Regions from separate parts of the Brevibacillus sp. HB2.2 genome, predicted to be linked through region 2. Evidence: riboswitches for the same ligand, from Rfam matches in the RefSeq annotation. Region 2 holds a riboswitch; each other region holds the start of a gene.
What was found. A riboswitch is a leader RNA that binds a small molecule or an ion and turns the genes downstream of it on or off. The one in region 2 is predicted to bind cyclic di-GMP.

Region 1: another riboswitch for cyclic di-GMP. It lies ahead of HP401_RS32425 (GNAT family N-acetyltransferase); the one in region 2 lies ahead of ggt (gamma-glutamyltransferase).
Region 3: another riboswitch for cyclic di-GMP. It lies ahead of yfmT (benzaldehyde dehydrogenase); the one in region 2 lies ahead of ggt (gamma-glutamyltransferase).
Region 4: another riboswitch for cyclic di-GMP. It lies ahead of HP401_RS02800 (methyl-accepting chemotaxis protein); the one in region 2 lies ahead of ggt (gamma-glutamyltransferase).

The regions. Positions count from the first base shown of each region.
Region 1 covers NZ_JABSUV010000032.1:53,204-57,324, reverse strand. The annotation lists gene HP401_RS32430 (methyl-accepting chemotaxis protein) at 1-1,121, opposite strand, end outside; gene HP401_RS32425 (GNAT family N-acetyltransferase) at 1,123-1,677, opposite strand; cyclic di-GMP riboswitch class I at 1,869-1,952, opposite strand; gene HP401_RS32420 (hypothetical protein) at 2,364-2,549, shown strand; gene HP401_RS32415 (amino acid ABC transporter substrate-binding protein) at 2,788-3,564, shown strand; gene HP401_RS32410 (amino acid ABC transporter permease) at 3,637-4,121, shown strand, end outside.
Region 2 covers NZ_JABSUV010000007.1:131,307-135,427, reverse strand. The annotation lists gene HP401_RS07120 (methyl-accepting chemotaxis protein) at 1-572, opposite strand, end outside; gene ggt (gamma-glutamyltransferase) at 653-2,371, opposite strand; cyclic di-GMP riboswitch class I at 2,553-2,641, opposite strand; gene HP401_RS07110 (SET domain-containing protein) at 2,882-3,499, shown strand; gene HP401_RS07105 (glutamine--tRNA ligase/YqeY domain fusion protein) at 3,579-4,121, shown strand, end outside.
Region 3 covers NZ_JABSUV010000029.1:26,520-30,640, forward strand. The annotation lists gene HP401_RS20180 (methyl-accepting chemotaxis protein) at 1-415, opposite strand, end outside; gene yfmT (benzaldehyde dehydrogenase) at 446-1,903, opposite strand; cyclic di-GMP riboswitch class I at 1,990-2,075, opposite strand; gene HP401_RS20190 (methyl-accepting chemotaxis protein) at 2,251-3,186, opposite strand; gene HP401_RS20195 (hypothetical protein) at 3,211-3,966, opposite strand; gene HP401_RS20200 (RsmB/NOP family class I SAM-dependent RNA methyltransferase) at 4,052-4,121, shown strand, end outside.
Region 4 covers NZ_JABSUV010000003.1:38,806-42,926, reverse strand. The annotation lists gene HP401_RS02805 (formate--tetrahydrofolate ligase) at 1-1,045, shown strand, start outside; cyclic di-GMP riboswitch class I at 1,181-1,281, shown strand; gene HP401_RS02800 (methyl-accepting chemotaxis protein) at 1,354-3,327, shown strand; gene HP401_RS02795 (transporter substrate-binding domain-containing protein) at 3,448-4,121, shown strand, end outside.

The DNA.
Region 1 (4,121 bases), on a different contig from region 2:
ATGAGCAAGCTCGAGATCGACTCGGAGGATAGCTTGGAGGATTCAGCGAGCTTGCGTACTTCATCTGCTACGACAGCAAATCCTCGGCCGTGTTCACCTGCCCGAGACGCTTCAATCGTGGCATTGAGTGCCAACAGGTTGGTTTGTGCAGAAATATCGGAAATGGTTTGAATGATTTTCCCAATCGATTCGGTTTCTTTATTGAGCTCTTGAATCAGCTGGTTCGTACCTTGGATGTCCGTGATGAATCGTTCAAAGTCATTGCCGATGTTGCCAATGCGTTTTCCACTCTCGCTAGTGGCTTCTTTGGTCGATTCTACGTACTCATGCATCTCTGTAACAGAGCGGGTCATGTCCTCAACTTGCAGATTCGTCGAGCTCATTTCCCGACGCAGCTCGTCCGTATTGCTAGTCTGGACCGTAAAGGACTCCATAATGTCTTGCAGGGAAGCAACGGTTTCGACAGCGCGAACATTTACACCATCTGTTACCTTGTTCAAATTCTCTTGATAGTCTTGCATAGAGGTGAGAGACTCGTTGATCTGATCGAGAACACGTTGCAACGATTCCTTCGAGGCAATCGCTTCTTGCTTTTGTTGCTCACTTTCCTCTTGCAGTTTGTTATTGAATACAGCATGCATCATGCTCGTGATAGAGACGAAGCAGAAGGTGAGCAGGAAGTACATCAGGTCAAGATTGCTTGTCGAATGGAAAATCAATTCTCTCTGTGTCAGGAAGTAGTAAGAGACAATGCCTAATGTCGATACAATGGTCAAAATATTGATGAGTCGGTCTTGATAAATCCCCATGACGGCTACAAAGAACATAATGGTCATGATATTGATCATATGCGGGTCCAGTCCAACTACAATGAACATGAAGATCCCGATTACGACTAAGTTGAAGAACTTCATGAAGGGCGCTGCTTTTTCACGGAAGCTCGGGCGATTGGAGATGTAAGTAAAAGGTGCCAGTACGCCATACAAAATACCCAGTATTGTGAAAACGAATGTGTACGAGACGCCTAGAAAGAGGTTTAAGACCTGAACAACCGTAATAATACTTGCGAATACGATTACGACCCAATTGTTTCTTCTTCTCAATAGATCAATGTTATCCATGTTACCCACCTACCTCGACTTTTACTTGATTGGACGACGACGAATTGTACCAGGAATATTTCGGATCGTGCTTATTGTCATAGACATCTTTTAGATGAAAGAGGGTCGGAATGGCATCGGCCCCTTTGTAAAAGACGATATCTTTGGTCTGAGTCGCCTTTACTTGATACTTCGTGTTAATAAATTTAAAAAAAGTTGGATCTGCTACCCCGATTGCGTGGGTATAGCCATGCTTTTCAGCGTAATCTATCATCAAGCAAATTCCTTTTTGCCCTAGTTGTCCACGGTATTTCGGCAAAACAGCAAGACTGTCTACCTCCATTACTTTCATATCTTCTGTAACAACATCCTGAAATAGTGATTTCATATAAGCACTTGATTTGGAAAAGGGCGTCATTTCAAATGTTCCACCTGCTTCACCATCATCGGCAAGTAGGAGGAATTGTGCGGAGCCTTCTTTCGCGTACTCCATCTCGAAGCCCATGCTTGTCCATACTGTTTCTTTGATTTCATGAAATTTAGCTAACTCTTGTACGGTTTCTACTTGTTTGTACATAACTTCTCCACTCCATCGTTTTCTGATTACCGTGTTGTGTATGTTTGACGTCCCAAAAGTTATGTTTTTCCATTCTGTTGCAAAAATGAGAGTGCTTTCATCCCCCTTTCAAAAAACGAAACACAAAAAAAGGCCGTTCCATCGGAATGGAACAACCGAAGCTACCAACATCAAAAAAATTGTTCCAAGATGATGGCAACCCGGCTATCATGGTCAAAGACTGTAGACCCGTGGTTTTGCGTCGCCACCTTTCGATGACTTTGCCTTTTGCATTTATTAGCAAAACTTGTAAAAGTGTGTCGAATTTTGCTGGACATAATCATGCAAAATATAAGACAAAAGATATACTTTGTCAAGTTTTGGTAGGGTAAAGAAACTAATTGTTCATAAAGTATAGACGAACAAAAAACCATTTGTGATATCAACTAGTCCTTCATTCATAGGCGTTAGGTTAGGGTACGCAGAATGTCTTCCCCAGTGATATCGAATGTGAACTGCTGACCATCCATCCAAATTTACTTTATATAAACGTACTTTCCCCTGTTTGATGAAAGAGAAACCTTCTGAAAAAGTTTTTGGTGTTTGAATGCACGTAGCCGCTCAGGAGTTGAATGGAATACATATAAATCACCCGTAACAAAAATTTTCCAACCATCCGATAACTAGAAGGAATAGGAGGGGATATTATGAAGGAAGCAAAAGTGATTCAATTCTACTTTTCCGGAGGCGGTGAAACGATTAGCATCGAATCCACGGAACCGGAAGAGATCATTCAAATGGTCGCTAATCAAAACGACGGATGGCTCCAGTATGATGATGTTGTCATCAACGTGAGAAATGTTTCATATATCAAAGTGTGCAATCAGGCGTAAGGATAGGAAACGGGTGTATAGCTCCAACACAAAAAAGCTCTCCATTGAATGTGGAGGGCTTTTTCGTGATGGAGGTAGCCAGGCATTTTCCCCAATTATTTGGCGTATATTTCTAAGGTGCTTTTGTTTACTAAAGTATCGACTATTCCTTGCTAATGTGCTATCATGATACCTTGTTAACGTATTACCACTTTATCAGAGTAAAATATAGAGTAGGGAAACGAGGGGGATCATCACGATGAAGAAAATAGCATGGATGTCATTGTTGTTGGGTGCGGTGGTTTCGTTGGTAGTGGGCTGTTCCAGCGCAAAAACTGGCGCTGACGCGAATAAGTTGATTATCGGAATTGATGATAAGTTTGCACCGATGGGTTTCCGGGATGAGAAAAATGAGCTAGTCGGTTTTGATATTGATTATGCACGTGCAGCTGGCGAAAAAATGGGAAAACAAGTTGAGTTTCAAACAATCGACTGGAGTGCAAAAGAGTCTGAACTAAACAGTGGTCGTATTGACTTGATCTGGAATGGATATACGATTACAGATGAGAGAAAAGGGAAGGTTCTCTTTACCAAGCCTTATCTGAAAAACGCACAAGTAGTGGTCACGAAGGCAAATAGCAACTTGGCCAAGCTGTCAGACTTGGCCGGTAAAGCAATTGGTTTGCAAAAGCTGTCTTCCGCAGCTGACGCGATTAATGCGAGTGATATCAAAAATCAGGTCCAATCGATTACCGAGTTCCCTGATAACGTACTGGCACTGAGTGATTTGAAGATCGGTCGCGTAGAAGCAGTCGTCATCGACCAGATTGTGGCCGATTACTATATGGCAAAAGAGCCGGGAGCATTTAAGCAGTTAGAAGAATCGCTGTCTCCTGAGGAATATGGAATTGGCGTCAAAAAAGGCAACGAGGCATTGCAAAAAGAGCTGCAAAAAGCACTGGATGCAATGAATCAGGATGGTACAGCTGCAAAAATATCGGAAAAATGGTTCGGCGAAAATCGTGTATTGAAATAAGAGAACAGCGATGGCTTCGCCGCATGATTGGCGAAGCCACGCTTTTATTTTCAGGATTAGGAGCATACCCAGATGAGCGTAGACTACATTCTCTCCATTACGAAGCCCATGCTAGAAGGAGCGCAGATGACGGTGCTGTTGTTTCTCATCGCCATTCTGCTTTCCATTCCATTAGGTTTTCTGATCACCTTACTGGCAAAGAGCAGTAATAAGGCGCTGGCCTGGCTCGCGCATACGTATGTGTATGTGATGCGTGGGACGCCTCTCTTATTGCAGCTGTTGTTTATTTGCTTCGGGCTGCCTCTCTTGCCCGTAGTGGGAGATTATTTGGTGATGGATCGGTTCGTCGCTGCATGTGTCGGTTTCGTGCTGAATTACGCAGCGTATTTCGCGGAGATTTTTCGTGGAGGACTGCTGTCGATCGACAAAGGACAGTACGAAGCGGCGCAGGTACTCGGCTTTAGCAAATGGCAGACAACCAACAAGATTATTTTGCCTCAAATGTTTCGCGTGGCTTTACCTGCCGTCGCAAATGAATCAATTACCCTTGTAAAAGA
Region 2 (4,121 bases):
CCTACTTTCAAATCTTTGAGAAAGGTAGCTGTGAAGTCATCTACATTGACGAGCCCGGTCAAGACACCGAGCTTCTCGTTGTTTTTCCCTTTTACAGGGGAAGCGACGATGATAGAGCGATTGCCGGTTGTCTTCGCAACAAGAACATCGGAGAAGCTGGGCTTGTCCTGCATACCGTCTTTGAAGAATTGGCGCTCGCCAAGATTGATTCCAACGCTTTTGGGGAACGTATCAGCCGTTACTTTTCCATCGCTTGCGATAAACGTATTTCCGTCATACAGCTTCATTTCCTCGGTAAACTTGCGGATAAATTCGTTTTTTGCCGATGCATCATCGGATTGAATATCCGAGGTGCGGGCTAAAACTTGAATTTCTGTCATACGCCGGTCCAGATATTGATCCATCGCTATGGCTGTACTGGAAGTAAGGTCAACATAGGATGATTTTTGTTTATCAATGAGAATGGATGAAAAGCTGTTCGTGATAAACAAAGAAACGGCAGTAAGTGGAATGACAGCCACGATGAGAAACCAAAGAATCATTTTGTTCCTGAGTTTGTTGAACAAAAACATAGGTTTGTCCACTCCTAATCCGTGAATGCGAAATAGAAACAGTCAGACTGCTGAGATGAGCTCAGCAGTCTGACAAAATATTAATAGCCCATTGCTGCGCCTTCACCGCGAGGGTCTGCACCGCCAAATTTTACATTGGTTTGCGGGTCAATCAGGATTGCGCCGGACTGTCCCATCGCATCGGTATAGGCTGCTTCAAGCTTTTCGACTGGATGCCCACGTTTAATGAGCTCGTCCAGGACTTCTTGAGGGATGCGGCTTTCCACCTTGAGATTGTTGGAAGCAGATCCCCAGTTGCGTCCATGCAGCCATCTTGGTGCTTCGATTGCGTCTTGCACGCTGAAACCAAAGTCGACGATGCGTGTGACGAGAGCGGCTTGCGTTTGCGGCTGTCCTTCTCCCCCTTGTGTTCCGTAAAGAAGATAAGGCTTGTCCCCTTTAAAGAGCATAGCTGGGTTAATGGTGTGGAAGGTGCGTTTTCCTGGTTCCAAGTGATTGATGTGTTTGGAATCCAAGGAGAAATAGCTTCCGCGGTTTTGCAAAAGGACACCCGTATCTTTCGCTACGATGCCAGAACCCCAGTCAAAGTAGTGACTCTGAATGATGGACACGGCATTTCCATCTTTGTCGACGATCCCGAACCAGGTTGTATCGCCTTTTGGATCAAGCGGTTCTACGGATTTGGCTGCTTGCTTCATATCAATGCGCGCAGCTAAATCTTTCCCGTGCTGCTTGGACAACAGCTCATCCACAGGGATATCCGCAAAGGCAGGGTCAGTCAGCCATTTGTCGCGGTCAGCAAAAGCCTGTTTGGTAGCTTCCACAATCGTGTGGTAGTAATCGGGTGTTCCTTCACCCATGCTCTTGAGGTCAAAGTTGTTCAAAACATTAAGAATAGAGAGTGATGCCATGCCTTGGGAGTTAGGCGGAACGTTATACGCTTTGTAACCGCGGTAGTCTACCGTAATGGGATCTGCCCAAGTGGAGGTATGCTTCTCAAAATCTTTCAACGTGAGCAATCCGCCGTTGGCTTTCATGTCTGCTACGATTTTTTTAGCAACTTCACCTTTATAAAAACCGTCAGCGCCTTTTTTCGCAATGATTCGCAAAGTATTGGCAAGATCCTTTTGTTTGAGAATTTCGCCTGCTGCATAAGGATCTCCGTTGGGCTTCAGGAATGTTTTGCGGAATCCATCAAAACGTTGAAGATTCTTCAAGTCATTGTCAGTTGGATCTGTCGCGTATTTTGTCCAATATACTTGGTTGGGGGAGACGGGATATCCGTTCTCGGCGTATCCAATGGCAGGCTCCAGCAGTCTGTTCCATTGAAGCTTATTGTTGCCCATGCTTTTATGGGCGTAGTTGTACGCCTCCCACCAGCCGGAGACGACACCAGGGACAGTGTTTGCTGATTCATAACCGCGGGACGGGATTTTTTCGTAGCCTTTGCCTTTGTAATAGTCGATGGTTGCCTTTTCGCCTGCGCGACCACTGCCGTTCAGCGCCTTCAGCTCTTTTGTTTTGGCATTGTAGATGAGCCAGAAGTTATCTCCGCCAATGGTTGTGTAATGAGGATAGACAACAGCTAAGGTGGAAGCGGCTGTAATAGCAGCATCTACTGCATTTCCACCGTCTTCCAATGTTTTCAGGGCCGCAGCCGTAGCCAGATAGTGAGGAGTCGTCACCATTGCGTTCGGTGACATCGATGTTGGACGGTTAGCAGCTTGTGCTCCAGAGAATGTTGATACCCCGATGACAGCAGTCAGAGCGACGGTCGAGAGTTTCTTCCAGAATGACATTCCTATGAAACCTCCTTCATGATGAAAAGAATAATGATTCATTAAACCGGCTATCCGCTGTTGCCTCACCTCCTTTAAAAGTTAAAAATACACAAACATACAAAAGTAGACAAAAATAGACATTATGAGCGCAAAAAAAGACCAATGATATAGGATCATTGGTCGCGTCCTACATCAATACTTCGGTAGCTGGCAAGCGTGTCCGCTGTTGCGGAGGTAGCCCCTGTAGCTTTGCGTCGCCGGATTTCCCCGGGTATGCCGTTTCGATATCAATGGGTGAAGCATAAAATGACACATATACTGATTCAATCGTTGTGGGAAAATGTTCCTAAAACTCCGTTTGCCAATAATATAGACTATTTACCATTTGTGGTAAATAAGAAAAATATTTTAATCCGGAAAAATAGTTAGGAATTCTATGTATTTTTCGAAAGATATTCACACACCTCCTGGGGCAAAGCTGCTTATGATGATAAAAAGGCACATTTGCCAAGGAGTGAAACAAAGACCATGATGCATCCCGATACAGAATTGCGCTATATCAACGATGAGATCGGGTACGGTGTGTTTGCGACAAGGTTTATCCCAAAAGGAACGATTGTATGGGCACAGGATGATTTGGACCAAGTATTGGACCCTGCATTTGTGGAAAGACTTGACTCATTACGAAAACAGGACGTACAAAAATATTCGTTTAAGAACCAGTTCGGAAAGTACATTCTTTGTTGGGATAAGGCAAGGTACGTGAACCACAGCTTTCATGCGAATTGTGTGCCGACCATGTATGATATGGAATTGGCTGCACGGGATATTTTTCCGGGCGAAGAGCTGACTGATGATTATGGAACGTTAAATTTGGATGAACCATTTGAGTGTTTGCCCGAGTCCGACACGGACCGCTCCCGTGTAATGCCCGATGATTTGCTTCGGTATTACCCGCAGTGGGATCGGATTGCAGCGGAAGCATTCCAACGGTTCAATCATGTTGAACAGCCTTTGCTGCATCTGATTCCCTCGAAGCATCTCGAAAAGATTCGTGGGATTACGGAGCAGCGCTTAGCCATTGATTCTGTTATTCACCTGTATTGCAGGTCACAATGGCAAACGGGGCAGCAATGGGAGACGTGAGCGGGTCGGTCAACGACCCGATTTTGTTGAACTCTGGGAAGAGAATCAGTATTATGGAATGTAAAGGTGAAGTGAAAGGTTGATTTCATTGGAAAACAAGGTAGCGGCATCCAATTTTATCCGCAATATCATGATTGATGACTTGCAAGAGGGCAAAGTAAAGGAAATCATTACCCGCTTTCCCCCAGAACCGAACGGGTATCTCCATATTGGACATGCAAAAGCAATCTGCCTCAACTTTGAGTTGGCACGAGAATTCTCCGGCAAGGCCAACCTGCGTTTTGACGATACGAACCCGGTGAAGGAAGACATCGAATACGTAGAAGCCATCAAAAGGGACGTTCAATGGCTTGGCTTCGAATGGGACGGGTTGTTTTTTGCATCTGATTACTTTGAAGAGATGTACAACCGAGCGGTGCTGTTGATTAAAAAAGGTCTGGCTTACGTGGACGATCTGTCTCCTGAAGACATGCGTAAAATGCGTGGAACATGGACAGAGCCAGGCACAGATAGTCCGTTCCGCAGCCGGTCTGTGGAGGAAAACCTGGACCTGTTTGCACGTATGCGCCAAGGAGAATTCAAGGACGGGGAAAAGGTGCTGCGTGCGAAAATCGATATGGCT
Region 3 (4,121 bases), on a different contig from region 2:
CGACGCTCGAGAGATTTGCGGCAATTTCATACAGCTCATTGGCTCGCTCCATACTCGAACCAATGCCAACACCGCCGATAACTTTTCCCGTGTGATCATGCAAGGGGATCGCCCGTGCGACGAGAGGAAAACCAAATAATTCCTTGGGAACCATCATCGCCTGCTTGGTGTTTTTTTGAATCGCGTTGGTGATCACATCTCCCTCCTGGAGTGGATCACCAGACTTTACCTGCAGGGAAAATGTTTGGGCAGGCACATTGCGCAATAGCTTTTCCGTGTCGTAGACCCCAATGGTAATGTCATCGTTGAGCAAATCATTTAAATAGGGAGCAACCTTGATGAAAGCCTCGAGAAGTTCTGCATTTTTCCCCTTTTCGGAGGCTTCTGTTTCGTTCCATCCTTCGTATCCGTTCATGACCCTCTTCACCTCTATCTTTTGCTAGCATTAGTACGGAAATTGACGCTTCTTGTGCTGAACCGAAATCCATTTTAGCGTAGTAAACTCTTCTAGGCTCCATTGACCATTCAAGCGTCCCAATCCGGAATGCTTTTCACCGCCGAACGCCACAATTGGTTCGTCATTGATCGTTCCATCGTTGATATGAATCATGCCGGTCTCAATGCGCTTGGCCATCTGGGCACCTCTCTCCAGATCGCGGGTATGAATCGCCCCGGACAATCCAAATGGTGTCTCGTTCGCCATACGAATTGCTTCTTCCTCGGAAGCAAACGACATGATGCAAACAGCCGGACCAAACAGCTCTTTCGATGCAATGGACATGTCTGTGGTCACACCTGTCAAAACAATCGGCTCGACCACGTTTCCTTTTACTTCCCCTTTCAGTGCAGGAACGGCTCCTTCGCGTATCGCCTCATCGATCGTTGCCATCAGGTTGGCGACTTGCCGTTGATTGATGAGTGGACCGATTACCGTGTCTGGATCATTTGGGTCGCCTACCTTGAGACCAGATACTTTTTCCACATACAGACCGAGGAATTTATCGTATACATCTTGGTGAACCAGAACCCGGTTAGCCGACATGCAAATCTGACCTTGGTGGGTAAAGCGGCTGAATACCGCTGCATTGACGGCATACTGGAGATCCGCATCCTCCAAAACAATCAGGGCACTATTGCCGCCTAGCTCCAAAATCGCCTTCTTGAAATGCTTCGCTGCCACTTGCGCGATATGGCTTCCTACTTGGCTAGAGCCTGTAAACGAAAGGATGCGCGGAATCGGGTGGGAGACAAACCCATCGCCAATTTCAGCAATATCCGTTACAACGACGTTGATCAAGCCTTTGGGCAGACCTACTTCTTCAAAAATTTTCGCGATGAGAGTCCCTCCCGTGATTGGCGTGTGTTCATGCGGTTTGAGGACGACACCGTTGCCCGCGCCAAGAGCTGGAGCTACGGACTTCATCGACAGATAGAACGGGAAGTTGAACGGACTGATGACGCCGACAACTCCTGCGGGAATCCGATACAAGCGATTTTCCTTTCCGTCTACGGGAGAAGGGAGAATTTTTCCTTCCATGCGCACCGGGAACGTAGCCGCCTCGCGAATAATATCCTTCACAAGCCCGATCTCAAAAAATGCCTTCAGTCGGGTTCCACCTAGTTCACGAATGATGATCTGAATGATTTCTTCTTCATGCTCTTCGATATAGCGAACAGCACGCTCCAACATTCGGGATTTGGTATAGGCATTCACTTCATCCCACTCTTTTTTCGCGTTGGCTGCCGCCTTGTAAGCCGCGTCGATATCCTCCAGATTTGCCATTTTGAATTCTGCGATGACTTCCCCGTTGTAAGGGTTGATATCTTGCAATGTCTTCGCGCCAAGTCCGTCGCGCCACTCCCCATTGATGTACTGCTTGTCCAGTGTTTGAAGGATTGACATGCTACAACCACTCCCCTTTTGAAAAATAAATAGGCCCCTTTCGCATGAAAGGAGCCGTCATACTAAAACAGCAAAATACACTGCTCGTTGGCAACCCGGCTGCCATCGTAACGTGTACATTAGGCCCGTGGCTTTGCGTCCCCACTTTTCAATGGGTTTGCCCATTCATAGCGAATGCTGATAAGATTTTGTCGAAAAAAGGAAAGATATGGAGAAACCTACTTTGATTATAGTACTCCATTTCGAATAGTCAAACGTAAACATGTAAATATTTCGTGAAAGGAAAGAACAAATATCAAAAAGTCCGCATCGCTTGGATACGGACTTCTAATTTTTCTTCCTCATGATCACAATAACTTTTTGACATCCTTTACGCTCGTCGCGAGCATTTGCTCTACCGCGTTGGCGTCTCTTACGTGCTTGGTGATGCCTTCATTCAGCTCGTCCAGTAAGCCCTTTGCCTCACGTACCTGCTGGGACACATCGTCAGCAAAACGCTTTTGATGCGCGATGATTTCCATCACACCCGCCACTTCGCCGTTCAGTACCTGGAAAGCGTTCGCGATCTGATCCGTCTTCTGTGCAGCATCCTTGCTGATGGAAAGTCCATTTTTAATCGCACTGCTGCTTTTTTCACTGTTGGACAATGCTTCCTTGATTTCTTCTTGAATCTTGCCGATCAATTCCGCAATCGTCTTGGTCGAGTTCGCTGTCATCTCTGCCAGCTTCCGTACTTCATCCGCTACGACAGCAAAGCCTCGGCCTTGTTCCCCCGCACGTGCAGCTTCTATCGCTGCATTCAGAGCGAGAAGGTTAGTCTGATTCGTAATGTCACTGATTACCTTGACAATACTCGTAATTTCCGAAGAACGCTCTTCCAAGCGGCTCATGGACTTGGACGTATGAACCGATTCTTTGTCGAGCAGGCTCATGACTTCCACAACGTCCGTCATAGCCTTCTTGCCTTCATCTGCACGCGCTACCGATTGTTTACAGATGTCTGTCAGGCGCTCCCCTCGAACCGACAACTGGCTCGCAGATTCATCATCCCGCTCATTAATGGCCTGGATATTCTCTACGGCACGCTTCATTCTCGTCACCAATCGCACCATTTGATCGGAATCGGCGTTCATCGCTTGGTCCGAAGCGAGGATTGCACCCATCTGTTCGTAAAGACCGCGAAGCTCATGTTTCCATGCGTCTTGCTGTCCTGCCATTGTGGTTGTGGCTGTCGTCGCTGCTGTCTCTTTTTCTGCCAGGCCTTTGTCTTTTTTCCAAAACATCCGCTTCCCTCTCCTTTGTACCCATCAATTGTCACCTCGGCGGCTATATACGCGGGACTCGATTATTCCCGGATGTTGTTTCGCCAAGCTCAGCAAGTTTTCCAAGAAATAATAGTGACCCTCCAAGAGCTCCACGTCTTTACGCTCAAAATGCTTCACCTGCAAATACTGCTGCATTTCCAAAGCATAGCGCTCCAGTTTATCGTGAAAATCGTTGGCACGAAGCATTTGCTCCACTTCTGGATATTCTGTTTTCAGGCGACTCAGCTCGCTGTATACACGCCCACCCTCCAGAATCATCTGGTAGGCCGTACGCTCGAGCGTAGCTGTTGTAGCTGCCTCCTGCTCCTCACGCTCCTCGCGCAAAGCTGCCAAGTACGTGATAAAATGGTAGACAGTTAAAAACAATGGTCCTAAAAATAGAATGATCCCTGCCTTGTACACATGCTGATTGGACAAATTGCTGATGAGCAGGAATAAGTGAAACAAGATCGCACCCAACCATACATAGATGATGATTTGGTGATTGATCTTCCCTGCCTTTTGGTGGCGTGAAAAGGCAAAGGTAAGTCCGAGCAGATAAAAGGCAAGCAACGTAAAGCTGGCAGAAAACAAAGCCATCTCCATATCGGTCAGCCAATCTGCATCGGCGGGTATTTCGATAAAGAATTCAAAAGCGAGCACCAGCAGTGAGAACAACAACCCCATGATCCAAAACCGGCTTACTTCCGAGTCATTCCTCCGCCGGGAGCGGTAGCGTTTTGCACGGGATCCTTCCATAATGCTCTCACCTCATTCTCTATGATTCGCCATGATTCTATCTTTTCCTTTCACATGGGGCCAAAATCTGACATCGGAGGCTGTTATGACAAAAATTTTACCAACATCATTTATCGAGCGCATGAAAACCTTGCTCAGACATGACTATGAGGCCT
Region 4 (4,121 bases), on a different contig from region 2:
GAGTGAGAATCTAGCAGACTTGCGGGAGCGGTTGAACCGTATCATTATTGGCTACGATTTCAATGATCAGCCTGTACGGGCAGAAGAAATCAACGCGGTTGATGCGATGTGTGTTCTCTTGAAGGAAGCCATCAAGCCCAATCTCGTACAGACAATCGAGGGAACCCCGGTCATCATTCACGGTGGACCTTTTGCCAATATCGCACATGGGTGCAGCAGTGTGATCGGAACCAAAATGGCCTTGAAACTGGCAGATTACGTCGTAACAGAGGCTGGATTTGGTGCCGACTTGGGGGCAGAGAAGTTTTTTGACATCAAGTGCAGAAAAGCAGGTCTGACTCCATCGGCTGCTGTCGTGGTCATTACGGTTCGTTCGTTGAAATACAACGGCGGGGTAAAAGTACCTGACTTGGCAGTGGAGAACTTGTCTGCTCTGGAAAAAGGCTTCGAAAACGTCAAGCGACATCTGGAAAACCTACAGAAGTTCGGTGTGCCAGCAGTGGTGGCCATCAATCATTTTGCGACAGATACCCAAGCAGAGATTGATGCTGTCATTGCGCTGTGCCAAGCGGCTGGAGCCGAAGCAGCGCTCTCTAAAGTGTGGGCAGAAGGAGGAGCAGGCGGTGTCGAGCTGGCTGAAAAAGTAATTCGAGCAGCAGAGCTGCCTTCGTCCTTCCGATTCTTGTATGAGGAAGGCCTCAGCATTAAAGACAAGATTGAGACTGTCGTGAAAGAAGTATACCGTGGATCAGGAGTTGTCTTTTCGCCGTTGGCATTAAAAACGATGCAAAAGGTAGAAGAAATGGGCATGTCCCATCTGCCTGTGTGCATGGCGAAAACACCTTACTCTTTTACGGATCGCGCTGATCTGTTGGGGGCACCTGTAGACTTCACGATTCATGTGAGCGAAGTGCGCATATCAGCAGGAGCTGGTTTCATTGTGGCACTGACCGGAAGCTTGGTTACCATGCCAGGCCTCCCGAAAAAGCCGGCTGCGGAATCGTTATTTGTCGACGAGGAAGGCCACGTGATTGGATTAAGCTAATCAAAAAGTGTGACAAAAAGCTGACAGCTGTAAAAGGTTGTCAGCTTTTTTTCCATTTTGAGGTTTATTGGCGGAAAGTTATGGGAAATGAAAGGTGAGATTGAAAAAAAGTGAACTTAATTGAAAAACAACAAGGAATGACAAAGGCAAACTTGCTGAAAGGCAGGGACGCAAAGCCACGGGTCTAAGGACGAAGGTCAAATGACTTTCGCAGCTAGGACAGCCGGGTTGCCATACCGTAGTCATGATGGGCTGTCGGTGGGCAGTCTTTTTTTTGTTGAAAAAAGAGAAGGGAGAAGGGATTCGGTATGAAAAATAGTTTGAAGAATAAGCTAATTATCGTTTTGTGCCTGCTGTTGGTGATAAGTTTGGGTACGGTTTGCGGTGCAAGCTATTGGAGTGCTTCCAACCTTTTGGCAAACAGTCTGGACAAGGAAGCTGAGCTGTCAGCTAGCAATCTCTCGATTCGTATCGATGGTTTCTTTCAAGAGAAAATTGAGATTGTAAGAGCGATAGGAGGGTTGATGTCGGCAGATCAAAATGTCGAACAAGACCTGAAACTCATTCAAGAAGCCCAAAAGAAAAACCCCGAGTTTGAGACGTTCTTCTTTTCGCATGACTTAAGCGGTAAGAAAGTGATCAATTTCAAGGGTGAAGTGACTGACATTTCAGATCGTCCGCATATTAAGGAAGCCAGCAAAGGGGAAGGGAAGGTTGTTGTCTCTGAGCCAGTCGTTTCGAAGCGGACAGGGAATAACATCGTGACACTGGTCGTTCCATTGATGAAGGACAACCGTCAATACGGTTACATCGGTTCTACGATTCCAATCAACGAGATCCAAAAAAAGGTGTCTGAAGAGAAATTTGGCGAATTAGGTTACGCCTTTTTAGTAAGCAAAACAGGAACATTTATTTATCATCCGAACAGCGAGTACATTCTGAAGGAATCCATTCTCAATATGGGGATTCTTCAACTTCAGACTGCTTTTGAAGATATCAAGCAAGGGAATCATGGAATCGCCCAATACGAATACGAGAATACAGAGCGATTTGCTTCCTATGCGCCAACCAATTTGAACTGGGGGATATTCATCACTGCACCCGTAGCGGAGCTACATGCACCTGTCGATCAACTGTTAGTCCGATTGACGGTTATTTCCCTCATCGTATTGGGGCTTGGGGTTGTCCTCGTTTATTTCTTGGCTGTACGCATGGTGAAACCAATTGAGCGTCTGAATCACGCAGTAAATGTAGTGGCGCAGGGTAACTTGAAAGAGACCGTAACGGTTGACGGAAAAGACGAGATTGCGGTTCTGTCCCGTGACTTTAACCAGACGGTATCACACTTGAAAAATTTGATCGAAGACGTATCACTGTCGTCTGATCAAGTTCAGCGTTTTAGTCAGGAAGTATCCGAAGGCATTAAACAAGCGACGGAAAACATCAACCAAATTGGCTTGTCTATCGAACAGATTTCTGAGGGAGCAGAGGCGCAGGCATCCAGCTCGCAGGAAGTCGCATTGTCGATGACTGACATGGCAGCAGGCATCGTGAAAATCGCGGAGACGTCTGCACATGTTTCTGAGGCTGCCCAGATCGCAACAGAGCAGGCTGAGCAAGGGACTGCTGTAGTAGAGCAGGCAGTTCGCCAGATGGGAAGCATTGGGGAGGGAACTTCGAAGGCGACTGTAGCCATCGAGCAGCTCAACAATCGCTCCAAAGAAATCGAAGGCATTCTCGATACGATCAGTCAGTTGACCTCGCAAATCAATTTGCTTGCCTTGAACGCTTCGATTGAGGCAGCACGTGCTGGCGAGCATGGACGTGGGTTTGCTGTAGTTGCTGGTGAAGTAAAAAAACTGGCGAACCAATCCGAGGAATCCGCATCGAAAATTGCAATGCTGATCGGGGAAATCCAGCAGGATACTCATCACGCAGTAGAGGTTATGACCGAGGGTAACCAAAACGCACAGCAAGGTATCCAATTGGTCGAAGAGGTTCGCGAAATCTTCGAGCATATTTTGGAATCTTCCCGGAACGTTGCCGCGCACATTTTGGAAGTATCCGCAGCATCTGAGCAAATGTCAGCAGGCTCCCAACAGGTGAGTGCTTCTGTAGATGAAATGCATACCATTGCAAAGCATGCTTCACTCGACGCGCAAACAGTGGCAAGGGCAACCGAAGAGCAGCTTCAAGCCATCGAAGAAATTGGCAAGTCTGTCGAGCATTTGAACGCAGTGGCGGAAGAATTACAGCAAGGAATCGGCAGGTTTACGGTGTAAGAAGCAGCTCATCTGATTGTAAGTCCTCTTTTTGAAAGGGGGGATGCCATTAGGGGATGATGGAGTTTGTTTCTATAACTAAAACTAAATTCATTACCGTTTAACAGGAGGAGAACCCAGATGAAAAAAATCACACAAACAATCTTGGCGAGCACACTCGCTGCAACTATGCTCATGACATCAGGAACAGGTGCTTTTGCCGCAACAGCGGTTAAGCCTGTCCAAACTGTAGCGGCTGAAGCTGCTAAAAAACCACAAGTGAAGAAGTTTGAGTCTCGTTTGGACGAAATCATTGCGAGAGGCTACATCCTCGTAGGTACTCCAGGCGACTACAAACCGTTTACATATTTGAATCCGAAAACAAACCAATTCGAGGGTTACGATATCGACGCGATGAAGGAATTCGCAAAAAGCCTGGGAGTAGAGGCGCGTTTTGTCCAAACCTCTTGGCCGACACTGATGGATGATTTGTTGGCAAATAAATTCGATATTGCTGTCGGAGGCGTAACGCGCAACACAGACCGTCAGAAAAAAGCGCATATGAGCGATCCTTATATTATGTTCGGTAAAGCTCCACTCATCCGTGCAGAAGACAAAGACAAGTACAAGAGTGTAGCAGACATCAACAAGCCAGAGGTGCGCATTGGTGTGAATCCAGGCGGCACCAACGAGAAATTCGTTCGTGAGCACCTGACAAAAGCAACTGTGACGGTTGAACAAAACAACCTCGACATTCCTGGTCTGGTAGCAAGCGGTAAATACGATGTGATGATCACAGATACGCTGGAAGCGCT